3 regions of the Bradyrhizobium roseum genome follow, and region 1 is predicted to be linked to each of the others. Evidence: predicted binding sites of a transcription regulator. Region 1 holds the regulator's gene; each other region holds the start of a gene.
What was found. Region 1 encodes LexA, which represses DNA repair genes until DNA is damaged. Its sites were predicted from a motif close to TGTTCNNNNTGTGTTCNG; they were not measured.
Positions count from the first base shown of each region.

Region 2: the regulator LexA is predicted to act here: its motif matches at 7,557-7,574, upstream of QUH67_RS29935 (ribonuclease T2).
Region 3: the regulator LexA is predicted to act here: its motif matches at 2,634-2,651, upstream of QUH67_RS32300 (ATP-dependent Clp protease adaptor ClpS).

Region 1 covers NZ_CP129212.1:3,495,327-3,505,550, reverse strand. Annotated here, with positions in the region: gene QUH67_RS16795 (HAD-IA family hydrolase) at 1-36, shown strand, start outside; gene QUH67_RS16790 (molybdopterin molybdotransferase MoeA) at 48-1,259, shown strand; gene lexA (transcriptional repressor LexA) at 1,458-2,159, shown strand; gene QUH67_RS16780 (hypothetical protein) at 2,379-2,795, shown strand; gene QUH67_RS16775 (hypothetical protein) at 2,840-3,112, shown strand; gene QUH67_RS16770 (ComEC/Rec2 family competence protein) at 3,174-5,468, opposite strand; gene QUH67_RS16765 (hypothetical protein) at 5,620-5,877, shown strand; gene QUH67_RS16760 (hypothetical protein) at 5,921-6,241, opposite strand; gene QUH67_RS16755 (nuclear transport factor 2 family protein) at 6,271-6,675, opposite strand; gene QUH67_RS16750 (glutamine--tRNA ligase/YqeY domain fusion protein) at 6,684-8,366, opposite strand; gene gltX (glutamate--tRNA ligase) at 8,509-9,933, shown strand; gene gltA (citrate synthase) at 10,089-10,224, shown strand, end outside.
Region 2 covers NZ_CP129212.1:6,314,091-6,324,314, forward strand. Annotated here, with positions in the region: gene hisS (histidine--tRNA ligase) at 1-658, opposite strand, end outside; gene QUH67_RS29895 (YegJ family protein) at 793-1,275, opposite strand; gene QUH67_RS29900 (branched-chain amino acid aminotransferase) at 1,570-2,646, opposite strand; gene QUH67_RS29905 (MarR family winged helix-turn-helix transcriptional regulator) at 3,032-3,586, shown strand; gene QUH67_RS29910 (response regulator) at 3,607-4,323, shown strand; gene QUH67_RS29915 (ATP-binding protein) at 4,344-5,732, shown strand; gene QUH67_RS29920 (DUF3617 domain-containing protein) at 5,960-6,493, opposite strand; gene QUH67_RS29925 (hypothetical protein) at 6,598-6,906, opposite strand; gene QUH67_RS29930 (hypothetical protein) at 7,112-7,534, shown strand; gene QUH67_RS29935 (ribonuclease T2) at 7,683-8,297, shown strand; gene QUH67_RS29940 (calcium-binding protein) at 8,437-9,621, opposite strand; gene QUH67_RS29945 (23S rRNA (adenine(2030)-N(6))-methyltransferase RlmJ) at 9,833-10,224, shown strand, end outside.
Region 3 covers NZ_CP129212.1:6,817,085-6,827,308, reverse strand. Annotated here, with positions in the region: gene QUH67_RS32310 (VOC family protein) at 1-401, opposite strand, end outside; gene QUH67_RS32305 (hypothetical protein) at 530-814, shown strand; gene QUH67_RS32300 (ATP-dependent Clp protease adaptor ClpS) at 849-2,591, opposite strand; gene QUH67_RS32295 (thiamine pyrophosphate-binding protein) at 2,913-3,479, shown strand; gene QUH67_RS32290 (thiamine pyrophosphate-dependent enzyme) at 3,476-4,078, shown strand; gene QUH67_RS32285 (LysR family transcriptional regulator) at 4,205-5,128, opposite strand; gene QUH67_RS32280 (rhodanese-like domain-containing protein) at 5,295-6,527, shown strand; gene QUH67_RS32275 (DNA-3-methyladenine glycosylase I) at 6,530-7,249, opposite strand; gene QUH67_RS32270 (DEAD/DEAH box helicase) at 7,564-9,459, shown strand; gene QUH67_RS32265 (hypothetical protein) at 9,846-10,109, shown strand.

The DNA.
Region 1 (10,224 bases):
GACGTGGCGCAGGCCCTGACCGCACTCGAAGTCTAGGAGTTGTGCCCGTGGCCCTGATGCCTGTCGCCGATGCGCTTGCTGCGATCCTTGCCGGCGCTGAACCGTTGCCTGAAGAAATGATCGCGCTCGAGGCCGCCTATCACCGTGTGCTGGCGCGCGACGTCGCGGCACGGCGAACCCAACCGCCGCAGGCAATGTCGGCGATGGACGGCTACGCGGTGCGTGCGTCGGATGCCGCCGACACCAGCGCGCGGCTGAAAGTGATCGGCGAAGTCGCCGCCGGGCGGCCGTTCGAGCGCAAGGTCGGCAAGGGCGAAGCGGTACGCATCTTCACCGGCGGCGTGATCCCCGACGGCGCAGACGCCGTCATCATCCAGGAAGACACCGCCGTCGACGGCGACCACATCACCATCACCGAAGCAGCGGTCCCGGGACGGCATATCCGCGCCGCCGGCGTCGATTTCCGCGAGGGCGACGTGCTGCTCAAGCGCGGACGCCGCCTCACCGACCGCGATCTGTCGCTCGCCGCCGGCATGAACTATCCGGAGCTGGCGGTGCGCCGCCGGCCAAAAGTCGCCGTGCTCGGCACCGGCGATGAACTGGTGATGCCGGGAACGAGCCCCGGTCCCGGCCAGATCGTGTATTCCAACGGCTATGCGTTGCGGGCCCTGGCGCGCGCTGAGGGTGCCGAGGTCGCCGATCTCGGCATTGCCGCCGATACCTTGGCCGCCACCGCGGAAGGCATCCGCCGCGCGCGCGAGCTCGAAGCCGATATCCTGATCACCATGGGTGGCGCTTCCGTCGGCGACCACGACCTCGTTAAACGCTCGCTGGAGGCCGAAGGCACCGACATGGCGTTCTGGCGCATCGCGATGCGCCCCGGCAAACCGATGATGCACGGTCGGCTGGGTGCGATGCGGGTGATCGGCCTGCCCGGCAATCCGGTCTCCTCCTATGTCTGCGGCTTTCTGTTTCTGGTGCCGCTGATTCGCGCCCTGTTGGGCCGCGACACCATCCATCACGTGCGCGAACGCGCCGTGCTGGGCCGCGACCTGGCGGCCAACGACCAGCGCGAGGACTACTTGCGCGCATGGCTCGAGGAGCGCGCCGACGGTGTGCCGGTTGCGGTAGCCGTGACCCACCAGGATTCGTCGCTGTTGGGGAATCTCGCTGCGGCACGGGCACTTGTGATACGTGCGCCGCTCGCGCCGGCTGCCGTAAAGGGCTCGCGTTGCGAATTCCTGCGGTTGCCGGACTGACGCCCCGCCGGCATCTTGAGACGGAGGCAGAACGCGTTCACCAGAAATTAAGTGGTTGCGGAACACATATCGAACATATAGTGTCCGTTCATGATTTGTTTCGACTGCTAGTGTCTGTTGTCAGGGGTTGGGGACTTCTGCGAGGGACATGACGATTCGGAACTCTAAGACGACGCCAACCCCGGGGGATTGCTCGCGATGCTTACGCGCAAACAATATGAACTTCTGCGTTTCATCAATGAACGGCTGAAGGAAGCCGGCGTTCCGCCCTCCTTCGACGAGATGAAAGACGCGCTCGACCTGCGTTCGAAATCCGGCATCCACCGCCTCATCACGGCGCTGGAGGAGCGTGGCTTCATCCGCCGCCTGCCCAACCGCGCCCGCGCCATCGAAGTCATCAAGCTGCCCGAACTGGCCGCCGCCGCCGGCAGCCGCCGCGGCTTCACGCCGAGCGTCATCGAAGGCACGCTCGGCAAGCGCACGGTCAGCGCGCCGGCTGCAGCAGACGATGGTGAGCGTCCGGTCGCGGTGCCCGTCATGGGCCGGATCGCCGCCGGTACGCCGATCGAGGCGCTGCAGACCCGCAGCCACACCATCAGCGTGCCGCCCGACATGCTCGGCTCCGGCGAACACTATGCGCTCGAAGTGCGAGGCGATTCCATGGTCGATGCCGGCATTCTCGACGGCGACATGGCGCTGATCCAGCGCAACGAGAATGCCGACACCGGCGATATCGTGGTCGCGCTGATCGACGAGGAAGAAGCCACGCTCAAGCGTTTCCGCCGCCGCGGCGCCTCGATCGCGCTGGAGCCGGCGAATGCCGCCTACGAGGTCCGCATCCTGCCGCCCAATCGGGTCCGGATCCAGGGCAAGCTGATCGGGCTGTACCGCAAATACTGAGCTGCCGTTCGCCGGCATCACCGCGACGCAAATCCAGCCCCGGTCCTTCGGCCGGGGTTTTTGCTGCGCGGCTGCGTATCGCGTTTGTGATCAGCACGCGGTGCACCGGCCGCAGAAATGCCCCGAAGCAGGAAAAGTCTCGGTGCCAAGTCCACTCTGATAGAGGCCGGTGCCTCGTTCCAGACACGGGTCTGCTATCTCAATCGAGGGAGCCATCCGATGTGTGACTACAGCCTGCATGCCGTCGCGAGCCGGCCTGCCCAGGTCGGCGAGACGCTGATCACCACTACCTTCCGCGGTACATCGACCCGCGGCTTTGCATCGGAAAGCGAACCGGCGGTCGCGGTCTGCATGCTTCCGGGCACTGAACTCGCGTTCGCCGAGGAGGTCAGATACGACAGCCGCTGGATCTGGACCCGAACCTCCGACTGGCGGGTCGGGAAATTCAATCAGATCGAAACCGAAGTGGCCGAGCGTCACCATGACGCGATCGAATTTCCGGACGGAAGCCGCGTGTTGGTGACACAACTCTGCCGCGGCCAGCGCGCGACCGTTCTGCAATTGCCGGTGACCGGGAGCGACCGCACGGCGAAGCTGACTGGAACGCCCCGAACCGAATCCACCGTCGCGCGTTAACCCCACTTCCGATCCGCCGGTTCCGGCCGGTGGATCGTCGTGGTATGTTTTCCAGGTTACGCGTCGCCGAGAGGCAATCGGTGGTCAACAAGGTTACATGGCAGAAGGCTGGACGAGTGACCGAGCCGGGGCGGTACATGTTCCGCTACGGCTGGCTCACCGTCACGGCCGACGATCTCGCGGTCTGGCAGAAATTCCCGGAGGCGTCGTTCACACTGGTCGGCCTGCCCTCGTCCCCCGATGCGCCCGAGGAATATCATCTGGGCGCGTTTGAAATACCGGCTCATCCGTCAGCGCCCGCGATCGACGAGCATTAGTTTTGTTTGACGCGTTTTCTTGACGCGACCCGGCCTCCGCTTCGCTTGAAAACGCGATGTCCTATTCATCCGCCTGCAGATCGGCTTCCGCCGGGGTGGCATCGACCGCGCGCGGCGGCACGATGCGAGGCGCCAGCACGCTGGCGTCTGCCTCTCCTTCATCGGCCGCGGCCGGCGACCACGGGCGGTCGATGCCTCTCGGCCTCGCCGCCTCGACGACAAAACCCTCCGGCCCCCGCCGCAGCGCCATCGCACCCTGCCGCCGCAGCCGGTCGGCATCGATGACCGACGCTGCACATGACGCGGGTGCCGGACGCAGCGTCACGATCAGCGCCGCGCGCTCGCAATCGTCCGCCAGCGCCTCGGGCTTGTAGGCCTGCGCGACGAGGCCACCGCCGGCCGATTGCATCACGCAGCCGAGATCGTCGCAGGAAACGCCCTCGGTCAACGACGCGTCCGCCGCCGCGCGCCCATCGGCGTCTGCCGCCAGCCATTGCTTGAGCAGGAACGAATCACGCGAGCCTTTGACGGCGTGCATCAGATGCAGCCTGCCGTCGCCGCCGCGCACGCCGACATGGCGGCCGTCGGCGGAGATCAGGATATCCGGCTGCGGCGTCCGCGCCGCCCACAGCGCCGCCGCCAGCACCAGCGCGGCGCCCGACCAACGCAGCGGCGTGCGCAACAGGCCGAGCAGGATGATGCCAAAACTGGCCGCGATCAGCGGGCCGATGCCGAACGCCGGCACCCGGCCGACCGCACCGGGCACGGCCGCGACCCATTGCGTCACGAAGATCATCCAGTCGATACCGATGCCCATGATCGCCCAGAACAGGCGATCGAAGCCGAACGGCATCGCGGCGAGGCCGAGCAGGCCCGCCGGCATCACGACGGCCGACACCACCGGCATCGCCGCGAGATTGGCCAGCACGCCGTAGGGCGTAATCCGGTGAAAGTGAAACGCCGCATACGGCATGGTCGCAAGCCCCGCCACCAGCGAGGCCAGCAACAGCATCGTCAGTTCGCGGCCGCCCCACAGCGCCGCACGGGCGGTGGCGGTATGATCCACCGTTGCGAACAGGCGCGGCATGCCGATCTGCACCAGCGCCACCAGGCCCAGCGTGGCGGCGAACGACATCTGAAAACTCGGATGAACCAGCGCTTCCGGCGCCGCCGTCAGCACGATCAGGGCCGCGACCGCGAGCGTGCGGAACGTGATCGCCCGGCGGTCGACCATGACGGCTATCAGAACCACCGCCGTCATGAAGAACGAGCGCTGCGTCGCGACTTCCGCGCCCGACAGCAGCAGATAGAACGCCGCGGCAACCAGCGCTGCCACCGCCGACCATTTCTTGATGGCGTAGCCGGCAGTCAGCGCGGGAAACAGCGCCAGCACCGCGCGCACCGCGAAGAACACGACGCCGGCGACGACTGCCATGTGATAGCCCGAGATCGACAGCACATGGCCAAGGCCGGAGACGAACATCGCATCGTTCACCGGCGGCGAGATGGCGTCGCGCCGCCCGGTCAGCAATGCGGTGGCAATGGCGCGCTTGTCGCCCTCCAGCGTGGTGCCGATCCGCGTGTCGATCGCATCGCGCAGGCCCTGCATCACAGCCGAATAGCCCAGGCGCCATCCGCCGCCCTCCGGCGGCGCCTTTGCCTTGATCGCGCCCATCACGAAGCCGGAGGCGCCGATGCCGGCGAAGAACATGTCGCGGCTGAAATCGTAGCTGCCCGGCCGCACCGGAGTGAGCGGCGGCAGCAGCCGCGCCTTCAGCTCGACAAAGCTGCCGACCGCCGGCGCCGTCCCCTTCTTCACCGACAGCCGAACGCGTTCGAGCTTTGTCGTGCCGCGCGCGCTTTCCATGGTGACGACGCGAAGCACGAAGCGGTCGGTGCGCTCGCGGATATCTCGGGTCTCGACAAAGCCGGTCAGCGCCACCGAAAACATCGGCCGCGCCAGCACGCCGTGGCTGATCCGCGCCGTCTTCCAGGTCGCCACCGCAAAGCCCGCTGCAGCAGCGGCGATCATCACCGCGACCGGAAAGAATTTGTGCCGCCGCAGCAGCACGGCGACCGCGCCTAGCGCGATTGCCAAAACAGCGGCCACGGACAAAACCGGCTCATGATCTGCGGCAAAGTAAAACGCAATGCCGGTCCCGAACGCCACCGGCACCCAGGGCAGCAGCCGCCCGGCACCGGCTTCTGCACGGACCCACGCCCGCAACGTTTCGATCAGCGGCGGCCAGAACGCGGGCCGCGACGGCGCAAGCCCGCCGATCGGCGCCGCGGCGCGCGGCGGCCAGGTCCCGGCATAGCCCCGCTTCCGGCCCCAAATGTCGCCCTGCTCCGCCACGCAACCACACCTACCGATACTGTGCAGGCCGCAAGACTACCGGACGTCGCACACAGGCGGGAACCAGAACGGATGCAGAAACCGGAAGAAATGCACATCGACTGGCGCTACACTTCAGAACCTCGGGAATCGGACAAAGGTCGGAGATTACATGAAGCTTGCGGCCTGGATTTCGATTGCACTGGCGATATCGGGTTTGCCGTCTGCACAGGCTGCGCCTGAGCAATGCCGCTTCATCGAGACGCGGTCCGAGCGCGAGGGGTGCTATCAGCGCCAGGAGACGGCGCGGGCCGCCCGGCAGAAGGCTCTGGAAACCCAACCGGCCGCCCAGCCAAAACCGTATGAGCCGATCACGGAGGAGGATGCCCAGCTGGCAAAAGCCATCCGGGGCATTTGCCGGGGTTGCTAGTAGATTTCGCCCGATCGCAGCCGCCGGGCGCGGGCACCAAGTGTCAGCTTCGATCTATCTGATCGGCAAAGACCTCAAAGCGGGTGTCGCCGTTGACTGCGTTGATACCCCAAGGTTGCTCGGTATCAACTACGGCAAATTCCCGTCCGTTGTCGTCGAGACCGGTGAAGACGATGTGACAACCAATCGCCCCTGACTGGGGATAGGTGCTGTCGTTGCAAAGCCCGCCCGGACTGATGACCGCGCACTTCTCCATAAACGACCAGTCTCTGCCGAATCGATCGGTGAGTTTGCATTCAACGATTCCCGGCTGTGGCTCGTCGTCCACCCATCGTACGATCAAAACTCGGATTGTAGTGGTCACACTGTCCACTCCTGGAGTATGTGGCGCGCCTACTGCTCAATTAGCGGCGTCTTCGACGAGACGTGATGGCTGACGATCTTCCATTCGCCGCCTTCACGAATGATGACCCAGGTGATCTTGACCTGCAGCGGCTCGGCATTGGCCTCGACGAGAAAGGTCGCGGTGCCCGCGACGTTGATTACGTCGGGCGCCGCGAGGATGGCCCTGACGTCGGTAAACTGCACCACTGGCGATGACCATCGCGGCAGTTCCTCGAAATAGGCCTGCACGCCGTCATTGCCGCGGTAGAGTTTCGGGTTCGAGCCGAAGAAGAACGCATTCCCTGCGTAGAGCGATGCAAGCGCGGTAGCGTCCAGTCTGCCGAACGCCGCCGCCCATCTGCCCATGATGCCGGAGACGACGTCGTCGGTCGCGCTGCGTCCGGAGGATGCCATGGTCGACGTCACCCCTTCCCGCCGACTTCCTTCGCAAAGGTGTCGCGCAGGCCGATGGTGCGGTTGAACACGGGCTTGCCCGGCGCGGAATCGCGGTCGCGCACGAAATAGCCCTGCCGTTCGAACTGCATCACCTCGTTCGAATTGTCTGCGGCCACCGACGGCTCGATCCGCGCGTCGGGCAGCACTTCCAGCGATTCCGGGTTGAGGTCGGCGGCAAAATTCGCGGCATTCGGACTCGGGTTGGCGAACAGCTGGTTATAGACGCGGATTTCCGCCGGCACGGAATCCTTCGCCGACAGCCAGTGCATAGTGGCCTTGACCTTGCGGCCGTCTGGGGCGTTGCCGCCCTTGGTAGCGGGATCGTAGGTACAGCGCAGCTCGACGACTTCGCCTGCGTCGTTCTTGATGACGCCGGTGCATTTGACGAAATAGGCGTAACGCAGCCGCACCTCGTTGCCCGGCGACAGGCGGAAGAACTTTTTCGGCGGGTTCTCCATGAAGTCGTCGCGCTCGATATAGAGCTCACGACCGAACGAGATTTTTCGCGTGCCCGCAGCCGGATCGTCGGGATGGTTGACGGCCTCAAGCTCCTCCGTCTGCCCTTCCGGATAATTTTCGATCACGACCTTCAATGGCCGCAGCACCGCCATCCGCCGCTGCGCCGTCTTGTTGAGGTGCTCGCGGATACAGAACTCCAGCATGCCGACATCGACCACGCTATTGGCCTTGGCGACGCCGATGCGCTTGACGAATTCGCGCAACGCGGCCGGCGGCACACCGCGCCGCTTCAGCCCGGCGATGGTCGGCATGCGCGGGTCGTCCCAGCCCGAAACGTGGCCTTCGCGCACGAGCTGCGTCAGCACGCGCTTGGAGAGCAGCGTATAGGTCAGGTTCAGGCGGGCGAATTCGTACTGGCGCGGCTTTGACGGCACCGGCAGTTTTTCAAGCAGCCACTCATAGAGTGGCCGGTGGTCCTCAAACTCCAACGTGCAGATCGAATGCGTGATGCCTTCGATGGCGTCCGACTGGCCGTGGGCGTAGTCGTAGCTCGGGTAGATCGACCATTTGGTGCCGGTGCGCGGGTGCGCGGCATGCAGGATGCGATACAGCACGGGATCGCGCAGGTTGATGTTGCCGCTGGTCATGTCGATCTTCGCACGCAGCACGCGCGTGCCGTTCGGGAATTCCCCGGCTTTCATGCGGCGGAACAGATCGAGGTTTTCCTCCACCGTGCGGTCGCGGAACGGCGAGTTCTTGCCGGGCTCGGTCAACGTGCCGCGGCTGACGCGGATCTCCTCCTGCGACTGGTCGTCGACATAGGCGTGGCCTTCCTTGATCAGGCCTTCCGCCCAATCGTACAGGCGCTCGAAATAGTCCGAGGCGTAATAGAGATCGGTTCCCCAGTCATAGCCGAGCCAGTGCACGTCGGCCTGGATGGAATCGATATATTCCTGCTCTTCCCTGGTCGGGTTGGTGTCGTCGAAGCGCAGATGGCACTTGCCAGCGAACTCCTGGGCGATGCCGAAATTCAGGGCGATCGACTTGGCATGCCCGATGTGCAAATAGCCGTTCGGCTCCGGCGGAAATCGGGTCACGATCCGGCTGTGCTTTTTGGAAGAGAGATCGGCCTGCACGATGTCGCGGATGAAATCGCGCCCCGCCTCTGTCGCTACCGGTTCTGTTGTCATTCCGAGTTCCTGTTAGGGATTGGCGAACCTTCTGCCAAATAAGCACCTGCGAGCCAAGCCTACTTTGCCGATGGCTAAGGCTTTAGTTATGCACCGTTCCTGATATACACCACCGCCAATTCACCTCAGATCGCCCCGGTATATGACCTCTCCCGTCGTCACACGCTTTGCCCCCTCGCCCACCGGCTTCCTCCATATCGGCGGCGCCCGCACCGCGCTCTTCAACTGGCTCTACGCCAAAAAGACCGGCGGCAAGATGCTGCTGCGGATCGAGGACACCGACCGCGAGCGCTCCACCGAGCCCGCGATTGCGGCCATTCTCGACGGGCTGAAATGGCTGGGGCTCGATTGGGACGGCGACGTCGTCTACCAGTTCAGCCGCGCCGCTCGCCACCGGGAAGTCGCCGAGCAACTCCTGGCCAGCGGCAAGGCCTATCGCTGCTACGCCACCGCGGAGGAACTGACGGCGATGCGCGAGAAGGCGCGCGCCGAAGGCCGCACACGCCTCTATGACGGGCTGTGGCGCGATCGCGATCCGGCCGAAGCGCCCGCCGGCGTCAAGCCGACCATCCGCCTGAAGGCCGAGCAGACCGGCGAGACCGTGATCGAGGACCAGGTGCAGGGCCGCGTGGTCTGGCAGAACGAGAACCTCGACGATCTCGTGCTGCTGCGCGGCGATGGCAACCCGACCTACATGCTGGCGGTCGTGGTCGACGACCACGACATGGGCGTCACGCATGTGATCCGCGGCGACGACCATCTGATCAACGCCGCGCGCCAGAAGCAGATCTATGACGCGCTGGGATGGGATATCCCGAACATGTCCCATATCCCGCTGATCCACGGGCCGGACGGCGCAAAATTGTCGAAGCGCCATGGCGCGCTGGGGGTCGAGGCCTATCGCGCCATGGGCTATCTGCCGGCGGCGCTGCGCAACTACCTGGTCCGGCTCGGCTGGAGCCATGGCGACCAGGAAATCTTTTCGACGCAGGAAATGATCGAGGCGTTCGATCTGCCCGCGATCGGGCGCTCCGCGGCGCGATTCGATTTCGCCAAGCTGGAGAACCTCAACGGCCATTACATCCGCCACGCCGACGACCGCGATCTGGTATCCCAGTTCGAGAGCGTGCTGGATTACGTCCCCGAAGGCGCCGAGCTGAAGGCAAAACTCAACGACACCACACGCGGCCAGTTGCTGCGGGCGATGCCGAGCCTGAAGGAGCGCGCCAAGACCCTGATCGAGCTGATCTCGGGCGCTTACTTCATCTTCGCCGACCGCCCGCTGCAGGTCGAGCCGAAGGCTGCCGCTTTGCTGACGCCGGAGACACGGGCGCTGATTGGCGAGCTCCGTACCGCGCTGGAAACCGTTAGCGATTGGCAGGCGGGGACCACGGAAGCCGCCATGCGGAATTTCGCCGAGCAGAACAGCCTCAAGCTCGGCGCCGTTGCGCAGCCACTCCGGGTGGCGCTGACCGGACGCACGACCTCGCCGGGTATTTTCGACGTTCTGGCGGTCCTTGGGCGGGAGGAATGCCTGGCCCGGCTGGCCGACCAGGCGGCCGGCTGACGCCTATTATTGGGGCAACTGCGACATCTTGCAGCGCACAGGGCAATAAGCTACGCCTTTGAGGTCGCTTCTTGACACCCGCCTCCCTTGCTGCCGCCGCAAAAAGGCACCACGGTCGGCACACTTTTTCGTAACGATTTCATCGGGGACCCACGATGGACGCAAAATCCAGCAACAAGACCGCAACGCTCACGGTAGGCAACAAGACCTACGATTTCCCGATCCTCAGCGGCACGGTGGGGCCGGATGTCATCGACATCGCCAAGCTCTATGCGCAGGCCGGAATGTTCA
Region 2 (10,224 bases), 2.8 Mb from region 1:
GGCCCTCGCCCAGCAATTGCTGCACGCCGGAAATGCCGAGACGGTCGAGCTTGTCGATCGCGCGCATCACGGTCAGCCACTGCCCGTCATCGGCTATGCCGAGCGCATCGCGCACCCCATCGAGCACCTTGCGGTTATTCACCTTCACCACATAAGAGCCGCGCGGAACGCCGAGCGCCTCCATCGTGTCCGCCGCCATCATGCACATCTCGGCATCGGCCGCCGGCGACCCGGAGCCCACGGTGTCGGCATCGAACTGCATGAACTGGCGGAAGCGGCCAGGGCCCGGCTTCTCGTTGCGGAACACGTAGCCGAAACGATAGCTGCGATACGGCTTTGGCAGCGCGTCGAAATTCTCCGCCACGTAGCGCGCCAATGGCGCGGTCAGGTCGTAGCGCAGCGAGATCCACTGCTCGTCGTCGTCCTGGAACGAGAACACGCCCTCGTTCGGCCGGTCCTGGTCGGGCAAAAATTTACCGAGCGCATCGGTGAACTCCATCGCCGGCGTTTCCACCGGCTCGAAGCCGTAGCGCTCGTAGACCTCGCGGATTTTCTCGACCATCCGGCGTGTGGCGGCAATCGCTGCCGGGCCACGATCTTCCAGCCCGCGCGGCAGGCGGGCGCGGAGTTTCTGGGGTTTTTTCGGTTTCTCGGTCATTTTCGGTCCACAACGCCTGGGGCGCGTTGGTACCAGCCAAGGCCCGGACGGGCAACCGTGGCTTCTTCCCTTCCCCCTCATGTCCGCCAAGGCCTTGGCGCAGGCGGATGTCGGAGAAGGTGGCGCGAGGCCGTTTAAGGCGTTTCCATTCTCGCCCGAAGCGCGTCGGCGTCGGCCTTCGGCATTAATTTGAGCATTGGCCTGATGGTCTCGCCGCCGACGATCTTGCCGTTCCGCGTGAACATCCAGTCCGAGATATCGGCCTGCTTGAACTCGGCGACGTCCCCCGCCCGCTTGCCGGGCAGATCGCGCGGCTGATTGGCGAATTTTCCCGAATAGCGGCCGTCCGCGATCTTCATTACATCGGCGACCCAGATGTGCTCGCCGCCACTCGTCGGCTTCGGGAAACGCACCTTGAGGGAGTGGCCGGTCTCCGATGGTCTCGAAGCGTCGTAGGAGGCCCAGAACGCCGGTAGCGTACGACGCGCCTTTGCGATCGCGGCATTCATCTCCGCGTCGCCGCTGTTGACGTCGATTACCGAAGAGCGACCTTCGGCCGTGGCGGCGGCCGGGAGAGCGTTGAGACCCGCGAGAGCCGCCACGACGGCGGCCACCATGATACGTCTGGAATATATTGAGAGGGCTGAAGTCATCGTCGCCATTTCCCGCGTTGAAATTCGCAATTCGGGGAATTGGTCGCATAAAGCCATCAACCAGTTCACGACTTCATCCCGCCCTGCGGGCGCCCTCGCCGCGCGGCCCGGTACTTGAACGGAAGTCGCCTGTCGTGAAAGCGGCGAAAAATTCCGCCGTTAAAGGCCGGTCCTGATTTGATCAGAACCGGGCTTTAGCTTCTTGTTCTGACGCGTTTTATTCAGCGAACCGGTGCCCGCTTCGCTCTAAAACTCCCCTCACAGGACCTTCCTGATCCACTCGTGCGGGTCTTCGGCGCGGCCGTACTGGATGTCGACCAGCTGCTTGCGCAGACCCATCGCGACCGGGCCGGCGGCGCCGCCACTGATTTCGAAATCGCCGCTCGCCGAACGCACCTTGCCGATCGGCGAGATGACGGCCGCGGTGCCGCAGGCGAAAGCTTCCTTCAGCCTGCCGCTGGCGGCATCCTTGCGCCACTGCTCGATCGTATACGGCTCCTCGCGCACCACCTTGCCGGCATCCCTGGCCAGCGCGATGATGGAGTCGCGGGTGATGCCGGGCAAAATAGTGCCGAGCGGCGGCGTCGAGAGCGAGCCGTCGTCGAACACGAAGAACACGTTCATGCCGCCGAGCTCCTCGATGTAGCGGCGCTCGATCGCATCGAGGAACACCACCTGGTCGCAACCATGCTCGATCGCTTCCGCCTGCGCGCGCAGGCTGGCGGCATAGTTGCCGCCGCACTTGACGGCGCCGGTGCCGCCGACCGCAGCGCGCGTGTAATTCTCCGACACCCAGATCGACACCGGCGCGGGGCCGCCCTTGAAGTAGGAGCCGACCGGCGAGGCGATGACGGCAAAGATGTATTCCGCCGACGGCTTGACGCCGAGGAAGATCTCGCTCGCGATCATGAAGGGCCGCAGATAGAGGCTGCCCTCGCCGCCCGGAATCCAGGCGCTGTCGATCCGCACGAGCTGTTCGACCGCCTCGATGAACACATCCTCGGGCAGCGGCGCCATCGCCATGCGATCGGCCGAATTCCTGAACCGCCGTGCATTGGCGTCGGGCCGGAACAGGTTGACGCCGTTGTCGCGCTTGTAGGCCTTGAGGCCCTCGAAGATCTCCTGCGCGTAGTGCAGGACCGCCGTGGCCGGATCGAGCGGGAAATTGGCGCGGGATTCGACCCGCGCGTCGTGCCAGCCCTTGGCCTGGTTGTATCGGACGATCGCCATGTGATCGGTGAAGATCCGTCCGAACCCGGGGTCCGCGAGCTTGGCCGTGCGGTCCTTCTCGGGCGTCGGGTTGGCCGCCGGCTGAATGTCGAATTTCAAACTCATCGTCGTCGCTTCCTGCCCTTGGCTTTCCCTTGGCTTTCGCCCTTGATCTTTCGCCGCCGGAACCGGCGCGATGGCGTCGCCGGCCTGCCTTTTCCGGGCCGGCCTGCTCAATAGGTCTGGACTTCACAGCGCTCCGGACTTCATCATCGCCAGCCTTGCGGCCGGCTTCCGTTGCCGTCATGTCGGGTGAGGACATGCTTTTGCGGGATGCCGAAGTCCAGTATGTTTGCCGAAATGCCGCTCGACAATCGCACGGTAGTCCATTTGCGGCCGTTGCCGCCATCGCTGGCTTTTCCCGGCTGCCTGACACGTCACCATGTTCGAAACGACTTAAAGTTTCGTCGTGGCTGGCAGTTTTGTAACATTGAACCCAAGATATGTCAACATGACTGACATAAATTTCTCACGGGATCCCTCCACCCCTGATTCGCAGGCGGCATCCGGCACAACCCCTGCCCCGCGGGCCGGTGAATTGCGCTGGGATATCATCGAGCTCCTGTTCTTCGCCTACCGCGACTTCGTGGGCGATGCCGACCAGGAGCTGGAGGCATTCGGCTTCGGCCGCGCCCATCACCGGGTGATGCATTTCGTCTACCGCTATCCCGGCCTCAAGGTCGCCGATCTCCTGGACGTGTTGCGGATCACCAAGCAGTCGCTCGGCCGGGTGCTCAAGCAATTGCTCGATGAGGACTACATCATCCAGAAGACCGGCAATAACGACCGCCGGCAGCGCCTTCTTTACGCCACCCCCAAGGGCGAAGCCTTGGTGGTGAAGCTCGCAGGGCTGCAGACCGATCGCATCACCCGCGCGCTCCGGGACATCAGTCCCGAGGGCGTCGCCGCGATCAGCCAGTTCCTGCGCGCGATGATCGATCGCGATGACCCCGACAAGGTGTTGGAAGCGATCTTCGGAACCGGCGCCAGGAAGCCGCGGGAGTGACCGTGGCGCAAGGAGCAACCATGGCTACAGCCGCCGCGCGCGCCCCCCAACAACTGGCCGATGACGCCCCGCATCTGCTGCTGGTCGACGACGACCGCCGCATCCGCGACCTGTTGTCGCGGTTTCTGTCCGGCGAGGGTTATCGCGTCACCACCGCCTCGAGCGCCAGCGACGCCCGCGCAAAGCTGCTCGGCCTGCATTTCGATCTGCTGATCCTCGACGTCATGATGCCCGGAGAAACCGGTTTTGATCTCGCGCGATTCATCCGCACCTCGTCCTCGGTGCCGATCATCATGCTGACCGCGCGGCACGAGGCGGAGGCGCGGATCGAGGGCCTGCAGATCGGCGCCGACGACTACGTCGCCAAACCGTTCGAGCCGCGCGAACTGATCCTGCGCATCGGCAACATCCTCAAGCGCTCCGCGCCGCCGCCGGTGGAGGCGCTGGAGCAGATCGCGTTCGGCCCTTACCTGTTTCATCTCGAGCGCGGCGAACTGCGCCAGGGCGAGGAGATCATTCATCTGACCGATCGCGAGCGCGAAATGTTGCGCATCCTCGCGGTCGCGCCCGGCGACACCGTGCCGCGCGCGGCGCTGACCGGCGGCGGCACGGTGAACGAGCGCGCGGTCGACGTGCAGATCAACCGCCTGCGCCGCAAGATCGAGCGCGATCCCGCCAATCCGCTGTTCCTGCAGGCCGTGCGCGGCATCGGCTATCGCCTGGTCGCGTCGCCCTGAGCCGACATGAACTTCGCGCCATGAGCACGCTCGACACCGGCCTGACGATCATCCGCAACGCGTCGCAGCGCGTGTCGAAGGCCAACGGCTGGATGGGCAACGCGTTCAAGGGCTGGATGCCGACCGGCCTCTACGCCCGCGCGCTCTTGATCATGATCGTGCCGATGGTGATGCTGCAGACGGTGGTCGCCTTCGTGTTCATGGAGCGGCACTGGAACACGGTGACACGGCATCTGTCGGCCGCCGTGGTAGCGGATATCGCGGGCCTGATCGACATCTACAAGACCTTTCCGCAGGACAAGGATCGCACGCAACTCAAGCGCATCGCGCAGCAGCGGCTTGGGCTCGTGATCGATTTCCTTCCGCCGGGCGACATGCCCTCGCCGGGACCAAAGCCGTTCTTCTCACTGCTCGACCAGTCGCTCTCCGGGCAGATCAGCCGCCAGGTCAGCCGTCCGTTCTGGATCGACACCGTCGGCAAGTCCAACCTGGTCGAGATCCGCATCCAGCTCGACGATGCCGTGATGCGGGTGTTCGCGCAGCGAAGCCGGGCCTACGCGTCGCAATCGGAGATCTTCATCTTCTGGATGCTCGGCACCTCCTCGATCCTGCTGATCGTCGCGGTATTGTTCCTGCGCAACCAGATCAAGCCGATCCTGCGGCTGGCGGACGCCGCCGAAAGTTTCGGCAAGGGCCGCGAGGAGCCGAATTTTCGCCCACGCGGCGCGCGCGAGGTGCGTCGCGCGGCGCAGGCATTTCTGGAGATGAAGGCCCGCGTCGAGCGCTCGATCGAACAGCGCACCGCCATGCTGGCCGGCGTCAGCCACGATCTGCGCACCATCCTGACCCGCTTCAAGCTCGAACTCGCACTGATCGGCGACAGTCCCGAGGTCGACGGCATGCGCAAGGATGTCGACGAGATGTCCGGCATGCTGGAGGCCTATCTCGCGTTTGCGCGCGGCGACAGCGGCGAGGTCGCGCAGCCGACCGACATGGCGATGGCGCTGGAGGAATTGCGCAGCGATGCGGAACGCCATGGCCATGTCGCGACGGTGACCTTCCACGGCCTGCCTGTGGTGACGGTGAAGCCGGCCGCGTTCAAGCGCTGCATCGCCAACCTCGTCACCAACGCCGCGCGTTATGCGAAAACGGTCGCCATCACCGGCCACCGCGATCACCGCTATCTGACCGTCACGATCGACGACGACGGGCCGGGCATTCCCGCCGACATGCGCGAGGAAGTGTTCAAGCCGTTCCTGCGGCTCGACGACGCCCGCAACCAGGACGAAGGCGGCACCGGCCTGGGGCTCGCCATCGCCCGCGACATCGCCCGCTCGCACGGCGGCGACATCACGCTGAGCGACAGCCCGATGGGCGGCCTGCGGGCAGCGGTCAGGGTGCCGGTGTAGCCCCCCTCTCCCCGTTCTTCACGGGGAGAGGGTCGGGGTGAGGGGCTGCCTCAGCAAATTCGATAGACGTGAGTACGCGGAGCCTCCCCTCACCCGGCGCTATGCGCCGACCTCTCCCCGCAAGAGCGGGGCGAGGTTGAAGACACCGCGGGACCGCTACGCGCCGTTCCAATCCTACTGTGCATGGGGTTGTTTTCGATATTTTGCATTCGGGCGCCTGCAGCGCCCTACTTCGCCGCCTTCGGGATCAGCGCCTTCAGCTTGTCCATGTCCTTGATGTTTATCTTCATGCCGCCGGGCATCATGATGTCGCCGGCCTTCTGGTCACCCTTGCAGGCGCCGAGCCACTTCGCTTCAATCGTCGTCGCGTTGTCGCGCCCGGTGCCGGCCATGCCGCCTTCGCTGTGCGAGGTCGACTTCACCGTGTAGGCCGAATTGAAATCGCCGATGATCTCGGCACGCGACTTGATCGTCATCCCGGCGACGCCGCAGACGGAATCGCTGACATAGCCGGTCGCGGTCTTCTGGATGTCCTGCTTGGAGCAGATCTCCTTGGCCATCGGCGAGAACGACGTGCTCATGTCCTTGTCGGTGGTCTCGTCGGTGCATTGCTGCATCGTCATCTCGGGCTTCGACGCGCCCGCGCTCTGCACCTTCATCTCCCAGAGCCCGGCCTTGCGTACCGGCAGTTCCACCGCGCCGGCGCTGAGCGGGGCCAGCAGGCCGGCGGCAGAAAGGGACCAAACAAAAAATCGTCTCATGGGCGGGCTCCCGCTAAATCTTCAATGACATATCCTCGCGCGACGTGAACACACGCCTCGCGTGGCAAAAACATGTCAGCTCGGAAAATCAGGGCCGGCAGCGCTCAATACAGCGCGCGCAGCGGCCGCTCGGCGGCGCCATAGGGCACCCAGCGGCAGGCAAAGGAGACGTAGCCGCCATAATTTGCCTGCACGCCGAGGAACTTCACCACCTTGCCATAGCGGGCGCAGTGGTCGACGGCGATCTGGCGGGCATCGGCCTGCATCGCGAGCGGATAGGCGATGATCCCGCCGGTGTCATTGCCCTTGACCGGCGGTACGGTGTCGATATCGAGCCAGAACGCCTGCGCTGGCGCACCCGCCATCACGACCAGGGACATCGCGACCAGACACGCCGCCATAATTTTTCGCATCGCAGACTCCGTTTCGCTCAACCCTCACCATAGTGTGCGCCGATGGCCGTGAAAAGAATGGTTGAAGCACGAGGCGGAGTTGGCCGTCAGGTGTTGCCGTGCTGCACTTGACCTCATCAGGGCTTCGCGGCACCGTCTCGCGCGTTGGCTTACCGGCGGATTCCCCATGCGCAACCCATTCACATTCTTGCGATCATTCGGCCTGATGGCGGCAGCTTTCGCCGTGCTGGCCTGCAGCCCCGCCGCGCAGGCCGCCAACCCGCTGGAGCTCAATTTCGGGCTGTTCGGCCCGAAATATGACGGTCGCGTCGGCGAATGCGAGCGGGCACTGCCGACGATCGCTTCGCAGTTCCAGGAAAAGGAAGGCAAGTTCTGGAATTCGTCGCTCGTCATCACCGGCTTCGGACGGGTCCGTGAGACCGCGTTCCGACCCTGGCAGTCCGACAACATCCCGCGCCGCTATTGCAGCGGTGACGTGATGCTGAGCGACGGCAAGATGCGCGCGGTGCACTTCTCGATCGTCGAGGATGGCGGGTTCGCCGGTTTTGGACAGGGCGTCGATTGGTGCGTGGCCGGGCTCGACCGCAACTGGGCCTACGGCCCCGGCTGCCGGGCTGCGAAGCCCTGATTTCCGGCGGCCAGTCGAATTTTGTTCTTGAAATGTTCCTGTTCTCTGCTAGGCTACCGGTAGTCGGGTAGAGGGCCGTCCAATGTATCGATTCCTCGTTATTTCGCGGATTGTGATTTCCCTGGCGCTTTTTGTCGTGTTCGCCGACATGGCGCGGGCGCAGGACCGCCGGCAGAACGCGCCGGGCGAGTTCGATTTTTACGTCCTTGCCCTGTCCTGGTCGCCCTCGTTCTGCGAGGCGGCGGCCGAGCGCGGCAACAGCGGGCGCGCGCAGGTGCAGTGCGAACGGCCCTACTCGTTCGTGGTCCACGGGCTGTGGCCGCAATATGAGCGCGGCTTTCCTGAATATTGCCAGCGCCCGTCGCCGCGGCTCGACCGCAACATCATGACTTCGATGCTGGACCTGATGCCGGCGCCCGGGCTGATCTTCAACGAGTGGGACAAGCACGGCACCTGTTCCGGCCTCGGCGCGCGGGCCTATTTCGAGAGCGTCCGCAAGGCGCGCGCCGCGGTGAAGATCCCGGAGGAATTTCTGCAATTGGCGACGCAGAAGACCATCGCGCCGGACGATCTCGAAGAGGCCTTCATCAAGATCAACCCGGGACTCAGCCGTTCGGCGATTTCAGTGATGTGCCCCAGCCGCCGCCTCAGCGAGGTGCGGATCTGCATGAGCAAGGACATGCAATTCCGCGCCTGCGAGGAAACCGACCGCCGCGCCTGCCGCCGCGACGAGGTGGTGATGCCGCCGGTGCGAGGCGGCTGAATTTCCCTTCCGCCATGCCGATGCGTGGCGGCCTGTTCTACGCAGACAGCCTTCGGGCATCTGCGGTCCCGGTCATCCACGGCCTTATCGTCGTCTGCAGGGCACGTGGATGGCCGGGCCTTATCTCCGCCAAAGCCTGTCAGGCCTTGATATCCACGCTGCCGCCAGCGAAGCTGAGTCGTACCGACCCAGCACCGCCGAGATCGAACGTCAGTGAATCGCCGGAGCCTTTGAAGTTCACGACGGCCTGGCCATTCTGCTGCGTGAGGACGACGTCGTTCAGCGAATAGCCGCTGATCGCGAGATCGACATTGTGGCCATTGACGTCAATGACGTCGTTGCCGTCACCATTGGCGAAATGGACCGTGGTGCCTTCGCCCGTGACGCTGATGCTGTCGTTACCGGCGCCACCGGTCACCGTGGAAGAACTGCGGACCTGGATCGCATCGTCGCCGGCGCCGGCGTCGACAACGGAATGATCATCGGTCGCCACCCGGTCATTGCCATCGCCGGCCGACACCGTTGCATATGAGTAGGTTCTGACGACGTCATTGCCGGAGCCGGCATCGACATCGGCATGGTTGTAGGCTTCGATGAGGTCATTGCCGGCGCCGCCGGTCAGGCTGGCGTTGTCATAGGCGCTGAGGCTGTCGTCGCCGTCGCCACCGTCGAGCGTGGCATTGTCGTAGGCGCTGAGCTTGTCGTCGCCCGCACCCCCGCTCAGAAGCGAATTGGCATAGGCGCTGAGAACGTCGTCGCCTGCGCCCCCGTACAGGACGGAGTCACCATAGGTGGCGATCTTGTCGTTTCCGTTGCCGCCCGAAACGCTGGCATGGTCGTAGGTATTGATGAGATCGTTGCCATCGCCGCCTTCGACGGTCGAATGACCATAGGTGCTCACAGTATCATCACCCGCGCCGGCGGAGACAACGGCCTGGCCGTATGTGTCGATCAGATCGTTACCGGCGCCGGCTTCGATCGCGACCGGCCTAGCACCGGTCCTGATGATGTCGTCCCCGCTACCACCGATGATCTTGAAGAAGTCCAGGCTGGCGGACGCTCCGGCCTCACGGCCGCGGCGCGCGCCCGACCTGTCGGCAAGAAGGGCGTCGATCTGTGCCTGCAGCCGATCGACCACGGGCCGTTCCGCCGATGCCCGGGCGTACAGCTGCTTGGCTCGGTGAGAGATGGTGACGTTGGTGACCGACACGGACACCGATGAAGACGAGAGTGACGATGCGGTGCTTGCGGCAACGCCCTTGCTGGTACCTGCATCCGCCGCGGCGGTGCTGGTTTGGGAAATCGAAAAGGCCGTATAGGACAAATAGGCGGCTGCAATCGTACTCATAAGCAACTTCCCTCGTCTGTTCTGGACGGAACCGGAGAATACGCTCGAGACCGAAATGATCGGTTAAGGCTAGCGATCGACGGCCTCCGGCAATCTACTGACTTCCGTTACGGACACGTCGTCCCGCCGCGCGCGGCTTTAACGACACGGGTTACTTTTCGCGCCGCAATGTCGTAACTGCTTAACAATGAACTACCGACACGCCTTCCACGCCGGCGGCTTTGCCGACGTCATCAAGCACATCGTGCTGGTGCGGATGCTGACCTACCTCCAGGAGAAGCCGGCGCCGTTTCGCGTCATCGACACCCATGCCGGCGCCGGCCGCTACGATCTGACCAGCGATGAAGCGCGCCGCGGCGGCGAATGGCTCACCGGTATCGCACGGGTCATGCAGGCGCGGTTTTCGGAAAGCGCGCTGCCGCTGCTGACCCCTTATCTGGATATCGTCCGGGCGTTCAACGCACCGGGCAAGCTCGAGGCCTATCCCGGATCGCCCCTGATCGCCCGGGCGCTGCTGCGACCGCAGGACCGCCTCACGGCTTGCGAGATCGAGCCAAATGCCCGCCGGCAGCTGATCGA
Region 3 (10,224 bases), 3.3 Mb from region 1:
CGAACCTTGTTGGCGGCGGCGTGCACCAGCCAGCGCGCGAGGTCTTTTCGCGTCGGCATCAGAAACGCGGTGTGATAGAGCCCCGCGGCGTTGCGTGTCTCGCGCGGCGCGCTTTCCCGCCGCTGCAGGTTCAACAGCCGCACGCCGCCCGCGCCGAGCAGCGCGCCCATCATGGAGCGTGCCATCACGGTGAGGCCGATCACGTCGCGATAGTAATCGGCGACGAGATCGAGGTTGCGCACGCGCAACGTCACCATGCCGACCCGCATCGGCGTCCGGTTGGCAAAGGTCGGCCCGCCGCCCGCCGTGCCCTCGGCCCGCGCTGCGGCAACAGCTGCCGCGGTCAGCGATGAGACGCCGGCGAGGTGGAGCAGCGTGCGTCGGGTGAGATCGATGGTCATCAAGGGCTCCCTGGATGCCGCAACATACGGCGTGACGGCGGGTTGTCGCAATGCCGCGATGGTCGTTCCGGAACCATCGCTGGGGCCGGACGTTTGGTCCGGGTAATCCATTTAGGCCGGAGAATATGATGACGCGGGTCGCGGTATTGATCGTCGCCGGGCTGCTGGGCATGAGCGCCGCGGCCGCCCAGACCACCGGCGCCTCGGACGCCAAGCCCGAGACGGCTTGCACCACGTCGTCAGCTGCGACAACGGGAAGAGGCGAGGAAAAGACCGCCAATTCAATGTCCGTCGAGAAGAGCGCTATACTGCCCGAGGCGGGCGGATCCAACTCGGCTGCGCCGACCGTGCAGAGCGGCGGCAAGCCGCTGAAGGTCGACCCGAACTGCCCGCCGGATTCCAAGCCGAAGTAATATCCTTTCGGCCCGCCAATGCGCATCGAACCTGTCACACCGCGGCTGCCGCCTGCGCCATTTCGAGTGCCCCTCCGAGCAATTTGACATTGAGCTTGCCGCTCGCGAACAGCATGTCATCGAGCGCTTCACCGATATCGGCTGACGTGATGGCCGTGCCGCCATCCCGGCCGATGGCGGCCTGCGCGGTACGCCGCATCAATTCCTTGATGAAGGCGGCGCTGACGCCCCGGGTTCGCCGGACGGCTTCGTCAATCAGGGCTTCGTCGAGCCGCAGACCCTTGCCGTAGAGCTGAACCAGCTTGCGTCGGCCGGCATCATCGGGCAACGGAATCTCGATCGCCTGATCGATCCGGCCGGGCCGGTTAGCCAGTGCGCCTTCGAGTTGTTCGGGCCGGTTGGTCGTGAGGACAAACAGGATGTCGGCATCTTCCTTCAACCCGTCCATCTCGTTGAGAAGCTTGTTGAGCATGGATTCTTCGCACGGTCCCATCCTCTCGCGATCCCGTGCGATGAGGTCGACATCCTCGATCACCACCATGGCCGGCTGCAACAAGCGAGCAAGGTTGATATAGGCTCCGAGCAGGGCGACCTGCGCAGCCGTGATGATCAATGTCGTGTGGCCGGGCAAGCTGCTGGCGAGGTAGCGAATGGTGTGTGTCTTTCCGGTGCCGGGCGGTCCGTAGAGCAGGATTCCCTTGCGGGTCGACTGACCGAGCAGGCGCAGCTGTGCGCGGCGCTCCACAAAGTTGAGAATGTTGTGGTCGAGCAGTTTCAGTGCCGTCTCGGGCAGGATCACGTTGGCGCGTTCGACGGGCGGCAGCCTGTGCACCATCAGGCCGCGCGATCTGCCACGATAGTTGGCGCCGCCATCGAATGACAGGACCTTGCCCCGGTAGCAGTTCGCGGCGTTGACCGCGTCCTCGATGGCCGCGAAGCAGAGTCTCACGAACTCTGCGCCTGTCTCTCCGGAGGGCACCGCGATCTCGATCCGAACACCCGCTTCCTCTCCATGTTCGCGATGAGCGGAGAGCACGACGGCATATCGCAAGTCCCCGGCGTCAGAAAGCCAAAGTCCATTGTCGAGGCATTTGACCGGCTCGGCGTCACCCACCTCCACATCATGGTATTGCGCCGGCGCGATGGCATGCGCGCTGTGTCCGGGCCTCGTCAGCGCGGCAAAGGTGAGGGTATCGTAGCGGTGATACTCCTGAATGCCGAAAAACCTGCCGCGCTGACCAGAGAACAATTGGTCGACCGCAGTCTGAACGTCGGCGCGCATGTGTCCGGGAAACTGACGCGACGCTGAAATCAAATCATCCGGGGAGAAGCCGGCGAAATGCCACTCAATGGCGGTACAAGCAAAGTCGAATCGCCTTGTTTCCTTGATGACGCCGAGTTCTTCCGCGGTCGCCAGCATACAGTCGTCGCAAACCAGCGCCGTCTTGCGTACCAAACGAAGCGGATGTTCGGAGAAATTGCCGCACAGCTTGCAGCGATCATTGCCGAGGTCATCGCCGGCTTGGGCGGTCATCGCCAGCTGATGGCCCGATGCCCTGATTCGTTCCAATGCCGCCTGCAACAGCGCCTCAGCGACGGCGCGCGGATACGTGCCGCAAACTGCTTTGCCGCGCTTTTCGATGGTGACCATCACCTCGAAGGCGTCGGTCGGCGATTGACCGAATACCGAGCGGAGCAGGCCGATGACATAATCCTGCGGGGTGTCCTCGTTGTCATGAAGAACGAGCTGAACGTAACCAGGTTGAACGCGGTCCATCGAAAAACTCCTGAATGAGCTTGTTCAGCCTGCCTGACAAAATGGAACAAATCAAGAACAATTCGCGTTGAGGTTGTCAGAATCTTTTCTGGTTGCGTCGGCCATCCAACCAGCTGTCACTGCTTCGCGTCGTCCTCAATGAATGCGGCAACGCACGCGGCGCAAGCGTGCGCCCGCACCTCAACGAAATGGAGGAGCGTGGTGCACCAAGCCTTTCAATTTCGCGATACAAGCCATGCTCACATTCAAATTCCTCAACCCCCTGCGGCGATCTATGGTTCGCGTCAATCGAACCTGGAATCGCAGAGGAAACGGAGCCCGATGGCGGAAGCAGCAAAAGCGGGGAGCGCGGCGCAGGCCCCGCTGCCGACATGGCCGGATGAAATCTATCGCGTGCTCAAGGACGCCGGCATTCGCCAGGTCGCCATGGTGCCGGACGCCGGTCACAGCCGCCTGATCCGTTCCTTCGAGGCCGACCCTGAGACGCGCGTCGTTACCCTGACGACGGAAGAAGAGGGGGTGGCGATGCTGGCGGGCGCGTGGCTCGGCGGCGAGCGCGGCGTGCTGCTGCTGCAGTCGAGCGGCGTCGGCAACTGCATCAACATGCTGTCGCTACCGGTGATCTGCCACATGCCGCTGCTGATGATCGTCACCATGCGCGGCGATTGGGGCGAGTTCAATCCATGGCAGATCCCGATGGGGCAGGGCACGCGCCCCTCGCTGGAAGCCATGGGCGTGATCGTGAACAAGGTGGACGATCCTGATTTGGTCGCCTCCACCGTGCAGGGCGCGGCGCACCTCGCCTTCAACACCTGGAAGCCGGTCGCGGTCCTGCTCGGACAGCGCGTCCTCGGTGCCAAGAACTTCAAGGAGCTTGCCCGCAAATGACCGCCAACCCGAACGCACTGCTGAACCGCCGCGACGTCGTCAACGAACTGGTTCGCGACCGTGCCGACTTGCTCGTCATTGCCGGCCTCGGCGCGCCGAACTGGGACGTCTCGGCCGCCGGCGATCATGCCAACAATTTCCCGCTATGGGGCGCGATGGGCGGCGCGTCGATGATCGGGCTCGGCCTGGCGCTGGCGCAGCCGAAGCGCAAGGTGCTGGTCATCACTGGCGACGGCGAGCTGCTGATGAATGTCGGTTCGCTGGCACCGATCGCGGTGGAGGCGCCGAAGAACCTCACCATCGCCGTGCTCGACAACGAGCGCTTCGGCGAGACTGGCATGCAGAAGACGCCGACGGCTTCCGGCGTCGACCTTGCGGCGATCGCCACCGCCTGCGGCATCCGCACCTCGCGCATCGTCCGCACCATGGCCGAAGTCACCGAGTTGCGCGAACTCGCCCATGAGGGGCGCGGAACGGCGTTCGCCCAGATCAAGATCAATCCCGAAGCGCTCCCGTTCGTGATGCCGCCGGCAGACGGCGTCATCCTGACGTCGCGGTTCCGGCAATCGGTGCTCGGGGACGAATCGCTGTTTAATTGAGGTGTGCCACCTGCACGACGTCATGCCCGGGCTTGTCCCGGGCATGACGTCTCAAGGTGAACCTCGCGCAAGCAAAGCGTGGGGTGGCCGGGACAGGCCTGGCCATGACGACGAGAGAGTGCAGCGCTACTCCGTCATGTTGATCTTCCAGAAGCCTTCCTTTGAGAGCTGCTGAATCTCGGATACGATCAGCGTCGCAATCGTCGTCGTTGCGATCGACGGCGGATGGGCGATCGGCGAAGCCAGGATCAGTTCGCGCGACACGGAGGGGCTGACGGCCGCCATCTCCAGCCGTTTCGCCGCCACTTCCGTGCGGATGGCGGACGGCGGCAGCAGCGTGTAGCCGAGCCCTTCCTCCATCAGGCTGATCTGCGCGCGATAGGAATCGACCTCGATCATGGCATCGAGCTTCAGCTTCTCGCGCGCCAGCGCCTTTTCCAGCAGCGCCCGCAGGCCGTGCGAGATGCTGGGCAGGATCAGCCTCTGCTTCACCAGCCATTTCAGGTCGACCTGTTTGCGCTTGCTGAGCCCCGACCCCGGCGGCCCGACGGCAACGATATCCTCGCGGCCGATCGACTGGACCTGAAGATGCAGATCCACCGCGGGACCATAGATGATCGCTAGATCCATTTCGCCGCGATGCAGCCACTCGACCAGATGCCCGCCATAACTCTCGACGATACGCAGCGAGACGTCGGGAAGTTCGTTGATGACGCGGCGGGCGAACCGTCCGGACAGTACCGCGCTCACCGTCGGCACCAGTCCGAGGATGACGCGGCCCGACGGATTGCCGTTCGCCGATTTGAGGTCGTCGCTGACCTGCTCGATCTGGCGGATCAACCCGGTGGTACGGTCGAGCAGCATCCGTCCGGCGCTGGTCAGGAGCATGCCGCGGCCGTTGCGCACGAACAGCTCGACGCGCAACTCGTGCTCAAGCAGCTTGATGTGCCGGCTCAGCGCCGGCTGGGCGGCACGCAGCCGGTCCGCCGCCTTGCTGAGGCTGCCGAGCTCGGCTACAGCGCGGAAGGTGCGCAATTGTTTGAGGTCCATCGGGGCCTAAATACTCATTCGGCGGGCATCATATGCGGTTTCGGGCCAGCCCGCGCGATTAGTCAATGCTCCCATGACATGAGAGTTAATGCGCTGGCGGGCGTGACGGGGCGCAGCCGATGCTGCTAATCATGGAGATACCATCCACGCCTGGAATTCCCGATACATGACCTTGCCGTCCGTCACCCCGTCCGAAATCCGCACGGCGCTTTTGCTGCGCGAGGAAATCGCGCTGCTCGATGTCAGGCACGAGGCCGCGTTTGCCACCGGCCATCCGCTGTTCGCCGCCAACATGGCGGCCGACAGGATCGGGCTGGAAGCCGAAGCGCGGCTGCCGCGCAAGGACGCGCCGATCGTTCTTTATGATGACGGCGAAGGTCTGGTGGCCGTGGCGGCGGATCGCTTGAAAGCCTCGGGTTACACCAACGTCCGCCAGCTTGACGGCGGGCTGCAGGGCTGGAAACAGGCGGGCTATGAACTGTTCCAGGACGTCAATTCATATGCAAAAGCCTTTGGCGAACTGGTGGAGCACCGCCGCCACACGCCGTCTCTGGCAGCCGAGGAAGTCGGAGCGCTGATCGCCGAGGGCGCGAACATTCAGATCCTCGACGTCCGCCGGTTCGACGAATATGCGACCATGAACATTCCAGGCTCGATCAGCGTGCCGGGCGCGGAACTGGTGCTGCGCGCGGGCCGCGCTGCGCCGGATCCCGGCACCACCATCATCGTCAACTGCGCCGGCCGCACCCGATCGATCATCGGCACCCAGTCGCTGATCAATGCCGGCGTCACCAACCGGGTGCGGGCGCTGCGCAACGGCACCATCGGCTGGACGCTGGCCAAGCAGACGCTCGATCACGGCTCCAGCAAGCGCGGCGAGATCGGTGCCATCGCAGGGGGCGAAGCCAATGCGCGCGATGTCGCCTATCGCGCCGGCGTACGGCACATCGGCGCGGCCGAGATGGCGGGGTTGCGGGCGCAGACCGGCCGCACGCTTTATCTCTTCGACGTGCGTTCGGAGGAGGAATTCACCGCCGGTCATCTCGCCGGCTTCCGCCATTATCCCGGCGGGCAACTGGTGCAGGAGATCGACATGGCGGCCCCGGTGCGCGGCGCGCGAATCATACTCACGGACAATCTGCGCGTACGCGCTGACATGACCGCGTCGTGGCTCGCACAGATGGGATGGGAGGTCTATGTGCTCGAAGGCCGCTATGACGGCAAGCTCGAGATCGGTCCGCCGCTTGTGATCCCAAAGCCCGATCCATCGCACCGCTATCGCCGTCCCTATGAGGGCACCGACGTCAAGGAAAGCGCGATGCAGGCCTATCTCGACTGGGAATACGGCCTCGTCGAACAACTCCGCCGCGATGGCACGCATGGCTTCTTCGTGATCTGAAGCTATTCCTCCGCGCCGACCATGCTCGCCAGCTTCTCGGCCGCGTAATTCTCGCCGATCGACAGCGCGCAGATCCGCGAAATCTGCACGTAGGGCAGGCCGCTTTCCTCGGCCCACGCGTTGAACTGCGCCTGCACCTTGGCGAGGTCGCGCTTGGAGGTGACGGTCTCCGCGATATCGAGTCCGGCATCCCGCAGACAAAAGACAACGTCCCGTGACGTGACAAAGCCGTCCCAGCCGATGAAGCGCAGCATCATCTGACCGGTGTTGCCGCCGAGCCGGCTGCCGCGCTTGGCCAGCAGTTCGAGCAACCCGGCCTCGTCGGACGAGGGCCAGTCGGCGAGGAATTTTCCGAAGCTGCCGTGTTCTTTGGCGATGTCGCGGACAAAACTTGCATTGGCGCGCACCGACATGATCTTGGCGCCGTTGCGGACGATGCGCGTGTCCTTCATCAGGTCGTCCCAGAACTCGTCCGGCTTCAGCGAAAGCGGTCCCGGCTTGAAGCCGAGAAATGCCTTTTCGAAACCCGGCCATTTGTTCTCGATCACGCTCCAGGCGAACCCCGCCGAAAACACCCGCTTGGTCATTTCGGCGAGAATCCGGTCGTCGCCGAGCCGGGCGAGCGCCTTCGGGTCGGGCCTGGCCGGTAGTAGCTTGGCGAGCGCTTTGGGCCCGCCCTTGCGCTTTTCGGCCCGGGCGCGAATGGTCTTGAACGCGGTCACGTGTCCCCATCAATGGCGCAGCTGAAGTCAAAACAGGCGTAAAACGCCTCAAATGGGCAGTGTAACCGATCATTCCCGGATTCCCAGCGTCGCTCCATTCCGCCTGAAGCGTTAACCGTCGCAGAAGTGATCGCCTGACCTGCAAAGAATGGATGGCGTCCGGGCTGGTTTTCGCCTAAAGCACCCGCAACCTCAGTGAAATCGGTCAGGCCGCATGGCTGCGCTTTGTGAAACGCGCAAGCCTCGAGCCATTTCGGTTCGAGGCGGTATTCAACATTTCCGGCTGATAGAGCCAACCTGAGGTCTGATATCTCGTGACATTATTGCCCACCCATCCGCCGCTCGCCCGAGCTTTGGCGGAACGCAACTTCGATCGTCTGACACAGGTCCAGACCGCCGTGCTCGCCGACGATGCCGCCGGCCGCGACCTGCTGGTATCGGCGCAGACCGGCTCAGGCAAGACGGTCGCCTATGGCCTGGCGCTGGCGAACAACCTGCTCGACGGCGCCGAACGGTTCGAGCGCGCCGCCGCGCCGCTGGCGCTGATCGTCGCGCCGACGCGCGAACTGGCGCTTCAGGTGCATCGCGAACTCGCCTGGCTCTATCAATATGCCGATGCCCGCGTGGTCTCCTGCGTCGGCGGCATGGATCCGCGCCGCGAGCAGCGCGAACTCGCCGCCGGCGCCCATATCGTGGTCGGCACGCCGGGGCGGCTCTGCGACCATCTGCGGCGCGGCCGGCTCGATGTTTCTGAATTGAAGGCGATCGTGCTCGACGAAGCCGACGAGATGCTCGACCTCGGCTTTCGCGAGGACATGGAATTCATCCTGAAGGCCACGCCGGAGGATCGCCGCACGCTGCTGTTCTCGGCGACCCTGCCGCGGGGCATCGTCGCATTGGCGAAGGAATATCAACAGCATGCCTTTCGTGTCGAAGTCGCGGGCGACGAGGGCGGCCATGCCGACATCGAATATCGCGCGATCCGGATCACGGCCGGCGATGTCGAGCACGCCGTGGTCAATCTGCTGCGTTATTACGAATCACCGGGCACGCTGGTATTCTGCAATACCCGCGACGCCGTCCGGCATCTGCAGGCGACGCTCTTGGAGCGCGGCTTCTCGGTGGTGGCGCTGTCGGGCGAACTGACCCAGAACGAACGGACATTGGCACTGCAGGCGTTGCGTGATGGTCGCGCCCGCGTCTGCGTGGCGACCGACGTCGCAGCGCGCGGCATCGACCTGCCGAATCTCGACCTCGTCATCCATGCCGACCTGCCGAACGATCCGGAAGTCATGCAGCACCGTTCGGGGCGCACCGGGCGCGCCGGCCGCAAGGGCGTCAGCATCTTGCTGGTGCCGCCGGCGCGGCGTCGTCGCGCCGAAATGCTGCTCAAGCTCGCCGGGATTGATGCGGCCATGGGCCTGGCGCCGCAACCGGATGAAATCCGCAAGCTCGATCAGGAGCGGATGCTGCGCGGCGACCTGTTCGCGGCGGAAACGACGCCCGAGGATCAGGCGCTCGCACAGGCGATGCTCGCCGAGCGGTCGGCGGAAGACATCGCCGCGGCGCTGGCGCGGCTCTATCGTGCGCGCTTGCCGTCGCCGGAGGATATCCTCGATCCCGCCGAGGATCGTGTGAAATCACGTGCGGAACGCGCCCGGGAGAGGACCGATCGCGAGGCCGGCCCGGGATCGAAGCCTGGATCGAAGCCCGCCAAATCATCGCCGCGGCACCGCATGGCGGAGGATACCGTCTGGTTCAGTGCTGCGATCGGCCGCCGCAAGAATGCCGAGGCGCGCTGGCTGCTGCCGATGATATGCCGCCGCGGCAGCATCACGAAGGAAGACATCGGGGCCATCCGCATTCTGGATACGGTCACCGAGTTCGAGATTTCCGCCCGCGCCGCCGACCGCTTCGCGGCGCAAATCCGCCGCCCCGACAAGGAGGACAACATCCGGATCGAGGCGATGAAGGATGCGCCGCGCCAGGATGCCCCTCGCCAGGAGGCTCGCGAGAAGGAATGGAAGCCGAAGCCGCACGGCAAAAACGCAAAGGCCTTCGACAAGCCGGCGTTCGACAAGAAGGCGCATTACGACACTAAAAGACGGGATCGGGGCGAGCAGGCGCACGCGGCACGGCCGCGGCCAGAAAATGGCGCGTCTGCAAAGCCAGCGCTCGGAAAGAAGAAAAAGAAGAAGTTTCGCGGGTAGCGAGTGAATCGCGAGGGCGAGGACGGCGCCTGAGCGTCAACGCCATCGCTCAACTGAAATTCACCCGACGCGAACGCGACGGCCGCTATCATTAAAAAGTGGGCGCGGACGCGATCGTGCTGACCGCGACGGGCCTGTCGGCGGCGCGACCGTGGAACGCCTGACATCGCCGAAATACCATCGCGGATTGGCGGGAGAGCGCGCAGCGCGCATGCCCTGAGTTGATCTGTGCCCGGATCACACAAGCGCTTCTCAAGAAATCTTCAAGGCCTCTCACGTCTAATTGTCCCGCGCATAGAAGCTCCTGTGAACTATCTCGCATTGCTTGCTCGCACAGGCTGACATTCTGCTCGCGCGAAACACACGCTGGCACGCGAGGCATGGCAATGCGTATTTCTTCCGACGGTGAGTCCAGGTTGCACAAGAATGGCAAGGGATTCCTTGTGCGCCTGCTCGAAGCGCTTCACCGTTCGCGGCGTCGGAACACGATACAGTTGCTGCGCCGCTATCGTCATTTGATCGCCGGGCAGGCGCAGGTTCGTCCCGCAAGCAGAGTGCCGCAATCTCGGCCAGCCGGAAAGAGCAGCCGAAGCGACCACGAAAGCGGCACGCCGAATCCCGCTATCCGACGGGTGCGCCAGAAAGCCTGAATTCCTGTAACGGGGCGCAGTTTCGGCGTCACCGCGCTGCCCACCGGCCGTCCGGCGCGGCTAGCCGGTTCCGTGCGCGGCATGGTCGTGTTCCGGAACATCGACGAGGTCAGGT